One region of the Lonsdalea quercina genome, then DNA from elsewhere that is predicted to be linked to it. Evidence: predicted binding sites of a transcription regulator. Region 1 holds the regulator's gene; each other region holds the start of a gene.
The links. Region 1 encodes PhoB, which activates phosphate uptake and scavenging genes when phosphate is short. Its sites were predicted from a motif close to CTGTCATAAAACTGNCNNAT; they were not measured.

Region 2: the regulator PhoB is predicted to act here: its motif matches at 4,535-4,554, upstream of pitA (inorganic phosphate transporter PitA).
Region 3: the regulator PhoB is predicted to act here: its motif matches at 3,205-3,224, upstream of pstS (phosphate ABC transporter substrate-binding protein PstS).

Annotation. Positions count from the first base shown of each region.
Region 1 is NZ_FNQS01000001.1:470,514-476,159, reverse strand. Features, by position in the region: gene BLU64_RS02130 (AAA family ATPase) at 1-2,063, opposite strand, end outside; gene sbcD (exonuclease subunit SbcD) at 2,060-3,292, opposite strand; gene phoB (phosphate response regulator transcription factor PhoB) at 3,503-4,192, shown strand; gene phoR (phosphate regulon sensor histidine kinase PhoR) at 4,220-5,545, shown strand.
Region 2 is NZ_FNQS01000010.1:39,834-45,479, reverse strand. Features, by position in the region: gene yidA (sugar-phosphatase) at 6-821, opposite strand; gene uspA (universal stress protein UspA) at 1,477-1,914, opposite strand; gene uspB (universal stress protein UspB) at 2,506-2,844, shown strand; gene pitA (inorganic phosphate transporter PitA) at 2,956-4,461, opposite strand; gene BLU64_RS13425 (BaiN/RdsA family NAD(P)/FAD-dependent oxidoreductase) at 4,737-5,646, shown strand, end outside.
Region 3 is NZ_FNQS01000006.1:42,293-47,938, forward strand. Features, by position in the region: gene BLU64_RS09665 (beta-ketoacyl-[acyl-carrier-protein] synthase family protein) at 1-306, shown strand, start outside; gene BLU64_RS09670 (hotdog family protein) at 299-775, shown strand; gene BLU64_RS09675 (3-ketoacyl-ACP reductase FabG2) at 772-1,503, shown strand; gene BLU64_RS09680 (beta-ketoacyl-ACP synthase) at 1,503-2,729, shown strand; gene pstS (phosphate ABC transporter substrate-binding protein PstS) at 3,338-4,378, shown strand; gene pstC (phosphate ABC transporter permease PstC) at 4,502-5,461, shown strand; gene pstA (phosphate ABC transporter permease PstA) at 5,461-5,646, shown strand, end outside.

The DNA of each region.
Region 1 (5,646 bases):
AGGTCAAAGTCGATGTGCAAGCGTTCACTGACGTTTTGGCACTCCTGTCGCAGGTCGGCGATTTCATCGTTGACCTGATTCAGCCTCAGATGCTGCTGCTGTCGCTGCTGCTGCAACAGATGCAATTGGGTGGTGGTTTGCACCACTTTAGCCTGCAAGGCATCCACTTCCTGCCGCAGCGAATGCAGCCGCCGTTGGGTTTCGGACGGGCGCAGCGACTGATAGCGTTCGATCGCCGGATGATGCGTAGAGCCGCACAGTGGGCACTCTTTACCGGGCTGCAGCTGTGTACGCTCGTTTTCAAGATTGGCGATGCGCAGTTCCAGTTCGTGGCGTTTTTCCAGATCGTCCAGGTGGCCGACGCGCTGCTGATGTTCTCCCCGTTGCTGCTCCTGTTCCCGTTCTAACTGCTGAATACGGTGGTGGTCGTCCAGTAGCTGAGATTCCAGCAGCGTGTGTTGGCTCAGCAAACGTTGCAGAACAGTAGCGCGGGTGGCGAACTGCTGACGGTCTTGACGTTGAGCCGCTAAATCGCTCAACTGCTGACGCAGGTCGTCGGTCGGTTGCGACGCTTCACGCTCTCGGACGCGCTGCTGCAACTGTTCGTAATTTTGCCGAGCGCCTTCCGTCGTTGTCCGTTGCGCCTGCTGTTTTTCTAACAGCGCAGCGTGCTGTTGCTGAAGATAATCGGCGCGAACCTGCTCTTCGTCCGCCTTGGTTCGCTGTGATTTCAGCTCCTGTTGCAGTGCCTGCAACTGGGGAAACTGCGCTTCCCATAACGGAATGTGGCTGCCCCAGTATTGATAAAGGCTATGTTGCTGTCTGAATTCGGCGATTTGAGCCAGCTGCGTCTGAACGCGATCGCGTTCCTGACGCAGTTCGGACTGGTTTTCGATCAGAACTTTTTGCAGTTGCTTCTGCTGGTCTTGCAACTGCTGCTGCTGGTCGCGTTGTTCTCGCAGCGTGGCGATGCGCTGGTCCAGTGGCTGGATCTGCTCGCTGATTAGCGTTTCTTGACGCTGGCGTTCTTCGGCGTGCTGTTGCTGACGTGCTGCGGCATTTTCTTTCTGCGTTTGCAGTTGCGTCAGCGTGCTCTGCTGCTGCGTCATTTGCCGATCGAGTTTGGCGATAAGATTCGCCAGTTGCGTCTTTTCCTCTGTATAACGTTGGCGTTCATTGTAGAGCGGGCGCAGTTTTTCTGCAGGAATGCTGGCCTCCAGACGTTCCAATTGAGGCTTCGCCTGAACGTAGTCCAACTGTAGCGACCGCAGTTTTCCTTGGCTTGAGGTGAGCGCCCGCTGATGTTCGTGCAGCGTCTCAAACCAGCGCTGATGGGCGGTGATATCGTCACGATGGCGTGTATTCTCCAGCTCTTGCTGCTGGAGTTCGCTGAGCTGTTGTTCAAGTTCAGCACGCCGCTCGCTGCTCAGACATTCAATGCCGCCGGCCTGCGCCTGTAGCTGTTCGAGCGCGTTTTGCGCGGCTTTATGCTGCTCAAAGACGCGCTCGGAGATCCGCCCGTAGATATCGGTGCCGGTTAACTCTTCCAACAATTCGGCGCGCTCATTGGCGTCGGCGTTGAGAAAAGCCGCAAATTGCCCCTGGGACAGCATCATGGATTTGGTGAAACGGTCAAAGTCCAGCCCGGTAATCTGCGCGATGGTCGACAGCTTGTCGTTGACTTTATCGCTGATGATTTTGCCGTCCGCGCAGTACGCCAACTCCACCTTCGGCGCCTGCAGGTTGCCTTCCGGCGCGTTGCGCGCACGGCGCTGGCTCCAAAAGGCGCGATAGGCGACGCCTTTCACTTCAAACTCGACTTCGGCCAGGCATTCCGCGGTGTGCCTGGTCATCAGCTCGTTCTGACTGGGGGTGACTTTCAGTCGCGGCGTCTGGTGGTACAGCGCCAGGCAAATGGCGTCCAGCAGCGTGGTCTTACCGGCGCCGGTGGGGCCGGTAATAGCGAACAGACCATTGCTGACAAACGGCTCGCGGGTGAAGTCGATTTTCCATTCACCCTGCAACGAGTTGAGGTTTTTCAGCCGTAGACTCAAAATCTTCATGCGGTTGCCTCCTGGCTATCGTCTTCCACGTCTTGCAGCACCTGATTGAACAGCGTACGCAAACGTTGCTGCTGGCGCTCCTCCAAATCCGGCTCCAGCGCCAGCCGTCTCTCGAAGACTTCACCGGGCAGCAGTTCGTCCAGCGTCTCTTTCTCCTGTTGAACCAGCATCTGTAGATGCTGTTCGCGCGCGCGGCGCAAGAGCACCACCTCCACGTTCAAATCGGCCGTCAGGTTTTGAATATGCTGCTGGATGTCGCTCAGGTAGTCCTGAGTAGCGATTTCAATGTCCAGCCAAACCGGCTTTTCACCGTCGTATTCACGAAAACCGGCCAGGCGACGTTCGATCTCGGACAGGCTGCCTTTAACCAGTTGCATCGGCTGAGAGGCGGGGATCGTCAGGGGCGAGACGTCTTCGAGCCTGTCCTGCTCGAAACGCACCAGATAGACCGATTTCTCGTGGTTCAACTCGTCGAAACTGAGGGGGATAGGCGAGCCGCTGTAGCGAATGTGTTCCGTCTGCGCGATGCGCTGAGGACGGTGAATGTGACCGAGCGCGATATAGTCCGCCGGCGGAAACGCCTGAGCGGGGAAGGCATCCAACGTACCGATGTAGATATCCCGCACGGAATCGGTCGTGGTCACGCCCACCGTGGTCAAGTGGCCGGTGGCGACGATCGGTAGCGCGAGGCCCATCGCTTCGCGTCGGCGCACGGCAAGCTGATAGCTGCGCTGATAATGGTTGGCGATCGCTTCCTGGAGCGCCAGCTGCTTGTCGGCGCCCGACTGCCCGGCCTGGCTGGTCAGCACGTCGCGTGGTCGCAGGAACGGAATAGCGCATAGCAGCGCGCCGGGCTTGCCCTCTCGGTTGTTCAGCACGATGACCTGCTGTTCAAGATCGCCTTCGCAGCTTGCAATGACCTGCGTGTTCAGGCAGGAAAGTAACAGTCGGGACTCGTTCAGGGTGGCGACGGAATCATGATTGCCGCCTAAAATAACCAGCTGACAGCCGGTTTTATGCAGTTCGACCACGAAGCGGTTGTACATCTCCCGGGCGTAGCTCGGCGGCGTGCCATTGTCGAAAATGTCGCCGGCCACGATGATGGCATCGACGTGATGCTGCTCCACCTGCTCAATCAGCCAGCGCAGAAACGCCTGATGTTCCGCGGCCCGGCTCTTAGTGTAGAAGTACTGTCCAAGATGCCAGTCGGAGGTATGAATAATTTGCATGGCGCGTCCTGTTGCGGCGTCGGGATAGCTGAGTGTTACGATTATCGGCGATTATAGACAGACAGTTTAGGGCTGTCTCAGGGAATATCCGCCCCCACGCAGTCAGTTAACCGAGGATGACGAGGGAACCGCTTTATCATAAATCTGTCATAAAACTGACGCATAATCCCTACCGCACGCCAATAGCGACGATTAACGGCAGGATTAACGATGGCAAGACGCATTTTGGTAGTAGAAGATGAGACGCCTATCCGTGAGATGGTGTGTTTCGTTCTGGAACAGAACGGTTATCAGCCTGTAGAAGCCGAAGATTACGACAGTGCGATCAATCGCCTGTCGGAACCTTATCCTGAACTGGTCTTATTGGATTGGATGCTCCCAGGCGGTTCCGGCTTGCAGTTCATCAAACACATGAAGCGTGAAACGTTGACCCGCGATATTCCCGTCATGATGCTGACCGCGCGCGGCGAAGAGGAAGACCGCGTCAAAGGTCTTGAAGTCGGCGCGGACGACTACATCACCAAACCGTTCTCCCCCAAGGAGCTTGTGGCGCGTATCAAGGCGGTGATGCGCCGCATTTCTCCGATGGCCGTCGAAGAGGTGATCGAAATGCGTGGTCTCAGCCTGGACCCCTCGTCGCATCGCGTCACCACCGAGGACCGGGCGCTGGACATGGGGCCGACCGAGTTCAAGCTATTGCATTTCTTTATGACTCACCCGGAACGGGTATATAGTCGAGAACAATTGCTGAACCATGTCTGGGGCACGAATGTCTATGTGGAAGATCGTACCGTCGATGTTCATATACGCCGCCTGCGTAAAGCGCTGGAAGCCAGCGGGCACGACAAAATGGTGCAGACTGTCCGGGGAACCGGTTACCGATTCTCGACGCGCTACTGATCCCGGACGCTGTGGAGACAACCTCACGTGTTAGAACGTTTATCCTGGAAAAGGCTGGCGGCGGAGTTGGCGTTCTTCTGTCTTCCCGCGCTGCTGCTGGGGCTGATAATCGGTTATCTGCCGTGGTTCTTGCTGGCGGCGGTGCTGGCCGCCCTGTGCTGGAACTACTATAACCAGCTGCGTCTGTCTCACTGGCTCTGGGTCGACCGCAGCATGACGCCGCCTCCCGGTCGCGGCAGCTGGGAGCCGTTGCTCTACGGTTTGTACCAAATGCAATTGCGCAGCCGTCGTCGTCGTCGCGAGCTGGCGGTGCTGATCAAACGTTTTCGCAGCGGGGCGGAGTCGCTTCCCGACGCACTCGTCATCACGACGGAAGAGGGCGGGATCATCTGGTGCAACCGTCTGGCTCAACACCTGCTGGGGCTGCGCTGGCCAGACGACAACGGGCAAAATGTACTCAATCTTTTACGTTACCCTGAATTTTCCCACTACATGCAGTCGCAGACGTTCGATCGCCCGCTGACGCTGCAGCTGAACAATGGCCACCACGTCGAATTTCGGCTAATGCCGTATTCTGAAGGCCAAACGATGATGGTGGTGCGTGACGTCACCCAAATGCATCATTTGGAAGGCGCTCGCCGCAACTTTTTCGCCAACGTGAGCCACGAGCTGCGTACGCCGCTCACCGTGTTGCAAGGGTATCTGGAGATGATGCACGACGGTCCGATGGAGGGGCCGCCGCAGGCAAAGGCACTCAACACCATGCAAGAGCAGACGCGGCGGATGGATGGTCTGGTAAAACAGCTGCTGACGCTCTCCAAGATTGAAGCGGCTGCGACCATCAATCTCGATGAGAAGGTCGACATTCCCCTGATGTTGCGGGTGTTGCAGCGCGAGGCGCAGACTTTAAGTCAGGACAGGCACGAGATTGTCTTTCGCGTCAACGAACAACTACACGTGTTCGGGAATGAAGAACAGCTGCGCAGTGCCGTCTCCAATCTGGTGTATAACGCCATTAACCACACGCCGGAAGGGACACGAATCGAGGTCACCTGGCAGCGGACGTCTCAGGGGGCGCAATTCCAGGTCAGCGACAACGGGCCGGGCATCGCGCCGGAGCATCTGCCTCGGCTAACGGAACGTTTCTATCGCGTCGACAAGGCGCGTTCGCGCCAGACGGGCGGTAGCGGTCTGGGGTTGGCCATCGTCAAACATGCGCTTAGCCATCACGACTCCCGACTGGAAATTCTCAGCGATCTGGGAGCCGGTTCCCGCTTTTTATTCACGCTGCCCAACCGTCTGATTGTGACGTCGCCTTCTCCGGAGTCCCATTCGACGCCTTCCTTGTTATAACCTGGCAGGCCATCATTGTCCGATGGCCTGCTAAACGTCCCCTGCTTCTTTGCTCCTCTGTGCAACGCTGTTACGCGGAATGAAAACTATTCTATTGTCCG
Region 2 (5,646 bases), on a different contig from region 1:
TCGCATTATCCCTTCAAGACAAACTTATCGATGGCATAAGCCACACCGTCTTCCTGATTGGTTTTGGTGACAAACTGACTGGCTGCCTTCACCTTTTCAATCGCGTTACCCATTGCCACGCCCAGCCCCGCATAATCCAGCATCGCTAAATCATTTTCCTGGTCGCCCAGCGCCATAATTTCATCGCGCTCAAGGTTCAGGTGTTCCGCCAGCATCTTGACGCCAGTGCCCTTATTCACGCGTTTATCCAAAATTTCCAAATAAAAATCAGCACTTTTCATTATGGTGTAGCGTTCAAAAACCTCCGCCGGCAATTTTTGTATGGCCTCATCCAACAACGCGGGGTCATCGATCATCATGAGCTTGGGGAAAAGCAGGCTACGGTCCATCTCTTCAACGGCCCTGTACCGCAGAGGCATACCGGTGAGAAAAGCTTCATGCACCGTATAACGGCCGATGTCCTTGTTAGCGGTATAGACATAATTAAAATCCAACGCGTGGAAATGAACGTTCAGATCGCGCGCCAGCTTTTCGCAATAGAGATAATCATCAAAATTCAGTGTAGTTTCTGCAACGCATTCGGCGCTGGCAGCTTTCTGGACCAGCGCGCCGTTGTTGGTGATACAGAAATGATCGTCCTGATATAAACCCAACGCTTCCAGATAACGCTTCACACCAATATAAGGCCTCCCGGTCGCGAGAACGACGTGCACGCCTTTATCCCGTGCGGCGGCGATCGCCGCTTTTACCGCCGGAGAGACGACGTTTTGTGGGTTAAGCAGCGTGCCGTCCATATCGATCGCAATAAGTTTGATGGTCATAATTCGTACCGGTGTCGAAATAATAATTTGTATGCTAACGCGCCTTTATGCAGCGATGCCAGTGAATATAGAACAAGGACGTACTTTCCCGAATCAGTCGCGAAATTGCTGTAGGTAGCTTTTTAAAAATGTGACATCGATCATGTTATGCCATCACAATAAAGAAAATAAGCTGGCTCAACCAACGCCACGGCAGATGAAATAACGGACGCGCTCTCCGCTTTTTTAATTTTTCTCCCATCCGAATTAACACACGTTTATTTCGAAGAGGAGCCATAGGATAAGTCCCGGCAGTCACCGTCTCTCCCAAACGAAATTCCTGTGCATCACTTAATTTCGATCAACGCTATTTCACGCTGACGTAAATAAGTCTGGAGTTTCATTGACTGCCTGAAGATCGCACCGGAAATGGTATCCCCTGCTGCGCGAGCGCGTCGCCGTGTTTTAGCCGTCGATACGTGATGGGGTAATCATTAATGAAGCGGTTCCGTCAACGCGGGGGGATCACATGACAGCGTTAAGCCGAATATCGACAAGAAGGGGGAAAAATTCAGCGCCAGAGTGAAAACAGGGTTAGGCAGAACTTTAGGCGGCACGTCGCAGTCATGAAACTACGCACCCGCCACCCTGATACTGAAGCGGCGGGTGACCCACGTTATACTTCTTCGTCATCCTGCAACGGAACAATCAGCATATCGACGTGGATGGTATTGATCAGCTGACGCGCCGAGGACATCAACTTGCTCCAGAAGTCTTGATGGTGTCCGCACATGACCAAATCGACATCGTACTTATGAATGGCATCCAACAGCACCTGGCCCAGATCACCGCTCCCGCTCAGCGTTTCCGCAATAGGGTATCCCGCGTTCTGCGACAGGTCTTTCAAAGCATTTTGCGTCTCTTCAGAGATACGCTGCTGCATATCACCGAGGTTGACATCAATCAGTCCGGTATAGAGATCGGAGTAGTTAACGTCGACATGAATCAAGGAAACCTTGGCATTATACGGCTTGGCCATTGAGACAGCCTTGTCGACCAGCATTTTGCTTTCCGGCGATAGGTCGACGGCAATAAGAATGTGTTTATAAGCCATAATAAGCTCCTTCCATAAAGACTAATGAATGGGTCAGCAGAGTTTTCTCCTGCCAAACTGATACTTACTGGCGATCTGCATCATAACACTCGCTATCGAGAGGGAGATGTTCAGCAGATCACAACGCCGTAGAGTGGCGGTTAGCTGTAGTCACGGAACCCATCACCACGCCTCCCTATTTTGAAGTTAACGCCAGTGTACGCCGATAAGCCGCATCGCCGACGAAAAATCGCGTGAACGCATAAGTATAGCTAAAGATCGCACGCAAAAAGGCTCACAGAGCGGGCTGGGATAACCGGGGGATCTTGCCAATTTTTCATCACATTAGCATGTCTAAGAGACATTAACGGCGTTATAGTAAAAAAATGAAACGGTCTTCTACAATGAAAATAATCCCGCGTCGTTGACTCCGCGCGGAGAAGAAGAATACCGCCAGTAGTCGGCATTATCCGCAGACCGCGCCTTGATACGCCACGATCGAGCCGCACGGAAACATCGCATACATGATATTTGGGATGACTATCCACAGGTGTAAACGACGGAGATTCGTGACGTATAAACATCTGCCGGATAGCTAAGCGGGAGGGGAGCATGGTTATTAGCACGTTTGCGCTTTTCTGGGCCTTATGCATCATTTGCGTCATCAATATGGCGCGTTACTACTCTTCTTTGCGAGTGCTGCTGCTGGTATTGCGAGACTGCGATCCGCTGCTGTACCAGTACGTGGACGGACGCGGTTTCTTCACCGCTCACGGACAACCCAGCAAGCAACTAAGACTCGTTCGCTACATTTACAGCCAGCGCTATCTGGATCATCACGACCCCGAGTTCATCCGTCGCTGTGAACGCGTCCGCGGACAGTTCCTGCTGACATCCGCGCTGTGCGGACTGGTCGTGGTCAGCCTTATCGCCCTGCTCGTCTGGCACTAAAGACGCGACCGATTCAAGGTCACGGCGAACGAGATTTTCTCGAACGTCGCCCATAAAAAAGGCGACCTCAAGTCGCCTTTTTATCGTACGTATTGCTGTTGTCGCGCGGCCTTAAATCAGCTTCAGCGTCAACCAGTACAGCACGCCGGACAGTATCAGCGATACCGGCAGCGTAAAGATCCAGGCCAGCAGGATGCTTTTCACCGTTTTGCTCTGCACGCCGCCGCCATCTACGATCATCGTCCCCGCTACCGCGGAGGAGAGGACATGCGTAGTGGATACCGGCATGCCGGTATAGCTGGCGACCCCGATCGAGAGCGCGGCCGTCACCTGAGCCGAGACGCCCTGAGCATAGGTCATCCCTTTCTTACCGATCTTCTCACCGATAGTAACGGCAACACGTTTCCATCCCACCATGGTTCCGAGAGACAGAGCCAACGCCACGGCGACGATAATCCACAGCGGCGCATACTCTACGGTATGCAGTAAATCGGTACGCAAATTGGTCAGCAGACGTTTGTCTTCGCTGTTCGTTTCAGGCAGCTTGATGATGCGGTCCATGGTGTCGGAAATACACATCAACAGACGGCGAACCTGACCACGGTCATCGCTGGACAACTCGCTGTAGTCTTTCAGGTTATTCAGCAGGCCTAAAGAGTGGTCGATGGCCAGCATGACGCGAGAGCTATCACAATGGAAGTCCGATTTACCCTCGACAGGAATCGTTTTATCCGGTGCGGGCAGCATCGGCGGAGACAGATCAACCACATGCTCCAGCGCTTCGCCGTGAGAATGATAGTAGCCCTGCAGATTCACTATCGCATCGCGAGTTCGGCTAATGTCATAACCCGATGCATTCATGTTCAGCACAAAACCTGCGGGCGCGACGCCGATCAGTACCAGCATAATCAAGCCAATGCCTTTCTGACCATCGTTGGCGCCATGAGAGAAACTGACGCCGACGGCGGAAAGGATCAAAGCGGTACGCGTCCAGAACGGCGGTTTGCGCTTGCCATCCTGTTTCTCACGCTCTGCTGGCGTGAGGTGAACCCGTTTTCTTTTCTTGGTGTTGCTCCAGTAGCGACGCAGCAAGAACACCATGACCCCGGCGATGATCATGCCCACAATCGGAGACAGAATCAGCGACAGAAAAATGCTGACCATCTTTGGAATATTGAGCGCATCGACGACTGACGTATTCGTCAGCAACGCATTGGTCAAACCGATACCGATAATAGAGCCGATCAGAGTATGGGAGCTGGACGCCGGCAGCCCGAAGTACCAGGTACCCAAGTTCCAGATGATCGCAGCCAACAGCATGGAAAAGACCATAGCCAGGCCATGAGCAGAGCTGACGTTCAGCAACAGATCGGTAGGCAATAGGTGGACGATGGCGTAAGCCACGCTTAATCCGCCCAGCAGTACCCCAAGGAAGTTAAATATTCCCGCCATCACCACAGCGAGCTGAGCGCGCATGGCACGAGTATAAATAACGGTAGCAACAGCATTGGCAGTATCGTGAAAGCCGTTAATAGCTTCGTAAAACAATACAAACAGCAAAGCCAAAATCAACATCAGACCGGTGTGGAAATCAATTCCGGCAAATAAATGTAGCATAAGCGTTAGGCCATATAGTGGTCATCAACGCGGCGCATTATCGGCGACAAGCGGGGCTTGGGAAAAGGAAAATCTGACATTATTTTGACTTATTTTAATCCAATCATCCATTGGATAATAATTTATTCGATAAAAATCAGTAAATTGGACCTTATTACGAAATTCTGCAATTTGTAACACTGGTCAGATCACAGGACGAGCACTACAATCTGCCGCCCTGAACGCCAATTCGGCCGCAGGCCGAAACCTGACGAATTGCAGGGGGAGCAAAACAAGTGGAACAGTATGATGTGGTCGTGATTGGCGCAGGCGCGGCAGGGCTATTCTGCGCGGCGCAGGCAGGACAGAAGGGCCTACGGGTGCTGCTGGTGGACAATGGTAAAAAACCGGGCCGCAAGATTTTGATGTCCGGCGGCGGTCGCTGCAATTTCACCAACCTTTACGCAGAGCCTGGCGCTTACCTGTCGCAAAACCCGCACTTCTGCAAGTCCGCCCTGGCGCGCTATACCCAGTGGGACTTTATCGAACTGGTTAACCGCCACGGCATCGCCTATCACGAAAAGACCCTCGGGCAATTGTTCTGCGACGACTCCGCCCAGCAAATCACGGATATGCTGCTGAAGGAGTGTGAACAGGGCCAGGTCACGCTCCGTTTGCGCAGCGAAGTGCTGGACGTGGAAAAGAGCGATGTGTTTACCCTCCGGCTGAACACCGGTGCGATTCAAAGCCCGGAGCTGGTTATCGCCACCGGCGGCCTGTCGATGCCCGGACTCGGCGCCACGCCCTTTGGTTATCAGCTTGCCCAGCAGTTTTCCATCAACGTACTGCCCACCCGCGCGGCGCTGGTGCCCTTCACCCTGCACAAACCACTGCTGGAACAGTTGCAGACGCTGTCCGGCGTCTCTGTGCCGTCTCTGATCGAAGCGGAAAACGGCGTGACCTTTCGCGAGAATATCCTATTCACCCACCGCGGCCTTTCCGGCCCGGCGGTACTTCAGCTTTCCAGCTACTGGCAGCCTGGCGAATTCGTCACCATCAATCTACTGCCCGACCGGGATCTGGCCGCACAGCTTGATGCAGAACGCCTCGCCCATCCCAATCAGAGTCTGAAAAATACGCTGGCGCAGTGGTTGCCCAAGCGTCTGGTGGAGTGTCTTCAGACGTTGGGACAGTTGCCGGATGTCA
Region 3 (5,646 bases), on a different contig from region 1:
CAGATTGAATCTCATGTGGTTCACCGCGTGTTTGGCTGCACGGTCCCCAGCAGCTCCACCAAACATCTGACCGGCCACATGTTGGGGGCGGCGGGGATTGGCGAGGCCGCCTTGTGCTGGCTGCTGTTGATGCGCGGCCTGCCGCTGCCGCCGCAGGATTTTTCGCAGAGCGAGCGGGACGATGAACTCCCGCCGTGCGGTGTCCTGACTGAACCCGCGGAATTGGCGCGTCCCGTCATTCTGTCCAACTCTTTCGCCTTTGGCGGCAACAATGCCTGCCTGATACTGGGGAGGAATGATGGCTGAATATGCTGGCGCAGAGCGTTACCTGCCTCACCAGACGCCGATGGTGATGGTGGAAGAGGTGGTCGCCATTCACGACGACAGCGCCCATTGCCGGGTGAGCGTCTCGGATAACGGCCTACTGGCGCCTTTTCTGGATACTGAGGGGAATCTGCCTGCCTGGTTCGGCATTGAGATTATCGCCCAGACCGTCGGCGTTTGGTCCGGCTGGCATCAGCGACAGGTTCAGGACGTTAAGCCACAGCCCGGCATGCTTTTGGGCGGACGCGGTTATCGTTGTCAGCAGGAGTACTTTCCCGCTGGATCGCTGCTGGATATTCGCGTCAGGCTACTGATGCGCGATGAGAAGATAGGCAGCTTCGAAGGGGATATCTCGATCGCGGGAACGCCGTTCGCTTCCGGCAGGCTGAATACCTACCAGCCGGACAAAGCCGAGTTGCAACAATTATTAGAGCAGGAAGAAAACGAATGAGTCGTTCAGTCTTGGTAACAGGCGCCAGCAAAGGGATTGGCCAGGCCATCGCTTTGAGTCTGGCGGCGGACGGGTTTACGGTGGCGGTGCATTATCATCGCGATCGGGAAGGCGCCGAGCAGACGCTGCGCCAGATGGTTGAATCGGGCGGTCAGGGCCGCATTATCGGATTCGATATCGCCGATCGTGAGCAATGCCGCACGGAGATTGAGCAGGATATCGAGCGTCACGGGGCTTATTATGGCCTCGTCAATAATGCGGGCATCACCTGTGACGGCGCCTTTCCCGCGCTCGATGAAGACGCGTGGGATCGGGTCATTCACACAAACCTCGATAGCTTCTACAACGTGATACACCCCTGCGTCATGCCAATGATCGGCCTGCGTCAGGGGGGCCGCATCATTACGCTATCTTCCGTCTCCGGCCTGATGGGAAACCGCGGTCAGGTAAACTACAGCGCCGCCAAGGCCGGCATTATCGGCGCGACGAAAGCGCTGGCCATCGAACTGGCTAAACGCAAGATCACGGTGAACTGCATCGCGCCGGGGTTGATTGATACCGGCATGATTCAAATGGAGCCCGTTGCGGTGGACGAGGCGATGAAAATGATCCCCATGAAGCGCATGGGGCAAGCAGAAGAGGTCGCCGGATTGGCGAGCTACCTGATGTCGGATATCGCAGCTTATGTGACCCGACAGGTGATTTCGATTAATGGAGGCATGCTGTAATGCGTCGTGTGGTGGTGACGGGAATGGGCGGGGTAACCGCGTTTGGCGAATCCTGGGCAAGCGTCTCCCGCGGTTTGTTGTCCGGTCGCAACGCGGTAAGTAAAATGCCGGAATGGCAGGTCTATGACGGCCTGAACACGCTGCTGGGCGCGCCCATAAAGTCGTTCCAGCTGCCTGAGCACTATACGCGCAAGCGCATCCGCTCAATGGGCCGGGTGTCGTTATTGGCGACGCGGGCGACGGAGCTGGCGTTGGAACAGGCGGGTCTGCTGGGGAATCCTGTCCTGACCAACGGCGAGACCGGCATTGCCTACGGCTCTTCCACTGGCAGCACCGGGCCGGTCAGCGAATTCGCCACCATGCTGACGGAGAAACACACCAACAACATCACTGGAACGACGTATGTCCAGATGATGCCTCATACTACGGCGGTCAACGCCGGCTTGTTCTTCGGCCTGCGGGGACGGGTGATCCCGACATCCAGCGCCTGTACGTCCGGCAGTCAGGCCATCGGTTATGCATGGGAAGCCATCCGGCATGGCTATCAGACCGTCATGGTGGCGGGCGGCGCTGAAGAACTGTGTCCGTCGGAAGCGGCCGTTTTCGATACGCTGTTTGCCACCAGCCAGCGCAACGACGCCCCGGAAACGACCCCGGCGCCGTTCGATGCCGGACGCGATGGTCTGGTGATCGGCGAAGGGGCTGGGACGTTAATTCTGGAAGAACTGGACCATGCCGTGGCGCGCGGTGCGACCATCTATGCGGAACTGGTGGGCTTCTGCACTAACTGCGATGCGGCGCATATCACCCAACCTCAGCGCGAAACCATGCAACTGTGCATTGAGGGCGCCCTGCGCGTCGCCGGTTTGTCGCCGGAAGATATCGGCTATATCAATGCGCATGGCACGGCGACGGATCGCGGCGATATCGCGGAAAGCCTGGCGACGGCGGCGGTATTTGGTCGAACTACGCCGATCTCCTCATTGAAAAGCTACTTCGGACATACGCTGGGAGCCTGCGGTTCGCTGGAAGCCTGGATGTCGATTGAAATGATGCGCGAAGGGTGGTTTGCGCCGACGCTGAATTTACGGCAACCAGCCGAAGAGTGTGGCGAGTTGGACTACATCATGAGTGAACCTCGGCGTATTGAGGCGGATTATGTGCAGTCGAATAATTTTGCGTTCGGCGGCATCAATACCTCGCTGATTTTCCACCGCTGGAAGTAAAACGAGTTCTTATTTACCGGATAACCTGTTTCACCCGCAGGTTATCCGACATCGCGATTTAGTCTAATTTTAATCCCCTCCGTTTTTTATAAGAACTTAAGCAGCGCCTTTCCATTCTTACGCCCATTCATCGATTCGAAAGGCGTTGACGCCATTATTTTGATATTTCAGTTACGTAATGTCTCGAATGGTTTTGCTGCTAGTGGTTGATTTTATGGATGATTATAGTTCTTCTCTTGGCGAGTCAATATAGCGATTTTATTTTCCTTAATGAGTGACATTAATTCGTCATCGCTACCGTGAAAGGCATTATTCACCGCATGATGAGGGGGGAAAGGAAATAAATCGACGTAGCGTTTAATTCGGCGTTCATGCCCTGAAGATAGTGAAGAGAAATGAGCGTAGAAAAGCGAAAAAAAACGGAAATTAGCGGCGAAATAGAGCATTCATTAATTCGTTCTTTTAAATACCGGGGCTGTCATAAAAATGTCATATTTCGTACATTTTACTGTCACCGAATTGACCTATTTTTTGCTGCAGCAAACTACACTCTGATAATACACGCTCGCTCTGGGTCTACATGTCGATAATATCCCACAGGAGGGATTATGAAACTGATTCGTACCACTGTTGCCGGTCTTGTTGCAGCAGGTGTTTCTCTGACCGCCGTTTCTGCCTTCGCTGCCGTTAACATTACCGGCGCAGGCGCGACTTTTCCCGCTCCGGTCTATGCCAAATGGGCTGACTCCTACCAGAAAGAAACCGGCAATAAAGTCAACTATCAAGGCATTGGTTCTTCCGGCGGGGTGAAGCAGGTGACGGCTAAAACCGTAGACTTCGGCGCATCCGACGCTCCGCTGAAGGATGAGAAGCTGGCTCAGGATCATCTGTTTCAGTTCCCGACCGTCATTGGCGGTATCGTGCTGGCGGTCAACGTTCAGGGCGTGAAGCAGGGCGAATTGACGCTGGACGGCAAAACGCTGGGTGATATCTACCTGGGCACCATCAAAAAATGGAACGATCCGGCCATCGCCAAGCTGAACCCGAATGTGACGCTGCCGAACCAGGATATCGCCGTGGTCCGCCGCGCCGATGGGTCAGGCACGTCGTATGTCTTCACCAGCTACCTGGCGAAAGTGAATGCGCAATGGAAAGAGAAAGTCGGTTCCGGCAACACGGTGAACTGGCCGACCGGTCTGGGCGGTAAAGGCAACGATGGGATCGCCGCTTTCGTACAGCGCCTGCCGGGGTCGATCGGCTACGTTGAATACGCTTACGCCAAACAGAATAACCTGGTTTACACCAAGCTGATCTCCGCAGATGGCAAAGCGGTCAGCCCATCAGGCGCCTCGTTCAGCAACGCGGCGAAAGGCGTGGACTGGAGCAAGTCCTTCGCGCAGGATCTGACGGACCAGAAAGGCGACGATGTGTGGCCGATTACCTCTACCACCTTCATCTTGCTGCAAAAAACCCAGGGTAAACCTGAGATCGGCAAAGAAGTGCTGAAGTTCTTCGACTGGGCATACGATAAAGGCGCCGCTCAGGCGGAAGCGCTGGATTACGCGACGCTGCCGAAAGAAGTGGTTGAACAGGTTCGCGCCGCATGGAAAACCCAGATTAAAGACAGTGAGGGTAAAGCCCTGTACTAATCGTACGTTGTACGATAGAACGTTTCCCATTAGGCGGTCACTGAGAGGTGGATAAACCGGAAACGGCCTATCCACCTTTGAACATTTCATTGGGTTATCCCAGTTTATTAGGAAGAGAGTTGTATGGCTGAATATAAGCCAACCATTACTCCACCAGGAAAACATGGCGACGTGATCTTCGGCGCGGTGGTCCGGTTGGCGGCGCTGTTAACGTTGCTGCTGCTGGGCGGTATTATCGTTTCGCTGATTATTGCGTCGTGGCCCAGTATTCAAACCTTCGGTTTTTCATTCCTATGGACGAAAGAGTGGGATGCGCCTGCGGGGAAATTCGGCGCTTTGGTGCCGATTTACGGCACTGTCGTCACCTCCCTGATCGCGCTCATCATCGCGATTCCCATCAGTTTCGGCATCGCGTTGTTTCTGACGGAGCTGGCTCCCGGCTGGTTGAGGCGTCCGCTGGGCGTCGCCATCGAGCTGCTGGCGGCTATCCCCAGCATTGTGTACGGCATGTGGGGGCTGTTTATTTTTGCGCCGCTGTTCGCGCAATATTTCCAACAGCCGGTAGGAAACGTGTTGTCCGCGATCCCGTTCGTGGGTTCCTTGTTCTCCGGTCCTGCCTTCGGCATTGGTATTCTGGCCGCAGGCGTGATTCTGGCCATTATGATCATCCCTTATATCGCCGCCGTCATGCGCGACGTCTTCGAGCAGACGCCGGTGATGATGAAAGAGTCGGCTTACGGCATTGGGTGCACCACCTGGGAAGTGATCTGGCACATCGTGCTGCCATTCACTAAAAATGGGGTCATTGGCGGCGTCATGCTGGGGCTGGGGCGCGCGCTGGGCGAGACCATGGCGGTGACCTTCATTATCGGTAATACCTATCAGTTGGACAGCGTTTCGCTGTTTATGCCCGGTAACAGCATCACCTCCGCGTTGGCCAACGAATTCGCCGAGGCGGATACCGGCCTGCATACCGCGGCGCTGATGGAGCTGGGGCTGATTCTGTTTGTGATTACGTTCATTGTCCTGGCCTGCTCAAAATTCATGGTCATGCGACTGGCGAAAAATGAGGGAGCGAGCTGATGGCGACGATGGATATCGAACGCAGCGACGAGGTCGCGCGTAATCGACGCAAAATGCAGTCCTGGCGTCGCCAGAAAAACCGCATTGCGCTGTGCTTGTCGATGTTGACCATGGCGTTTGGGCTGTTCTGGCTGATCTGGATTTTGTTCTCCACCTTTACCCGGGGATTCGACGGCATGTCGATG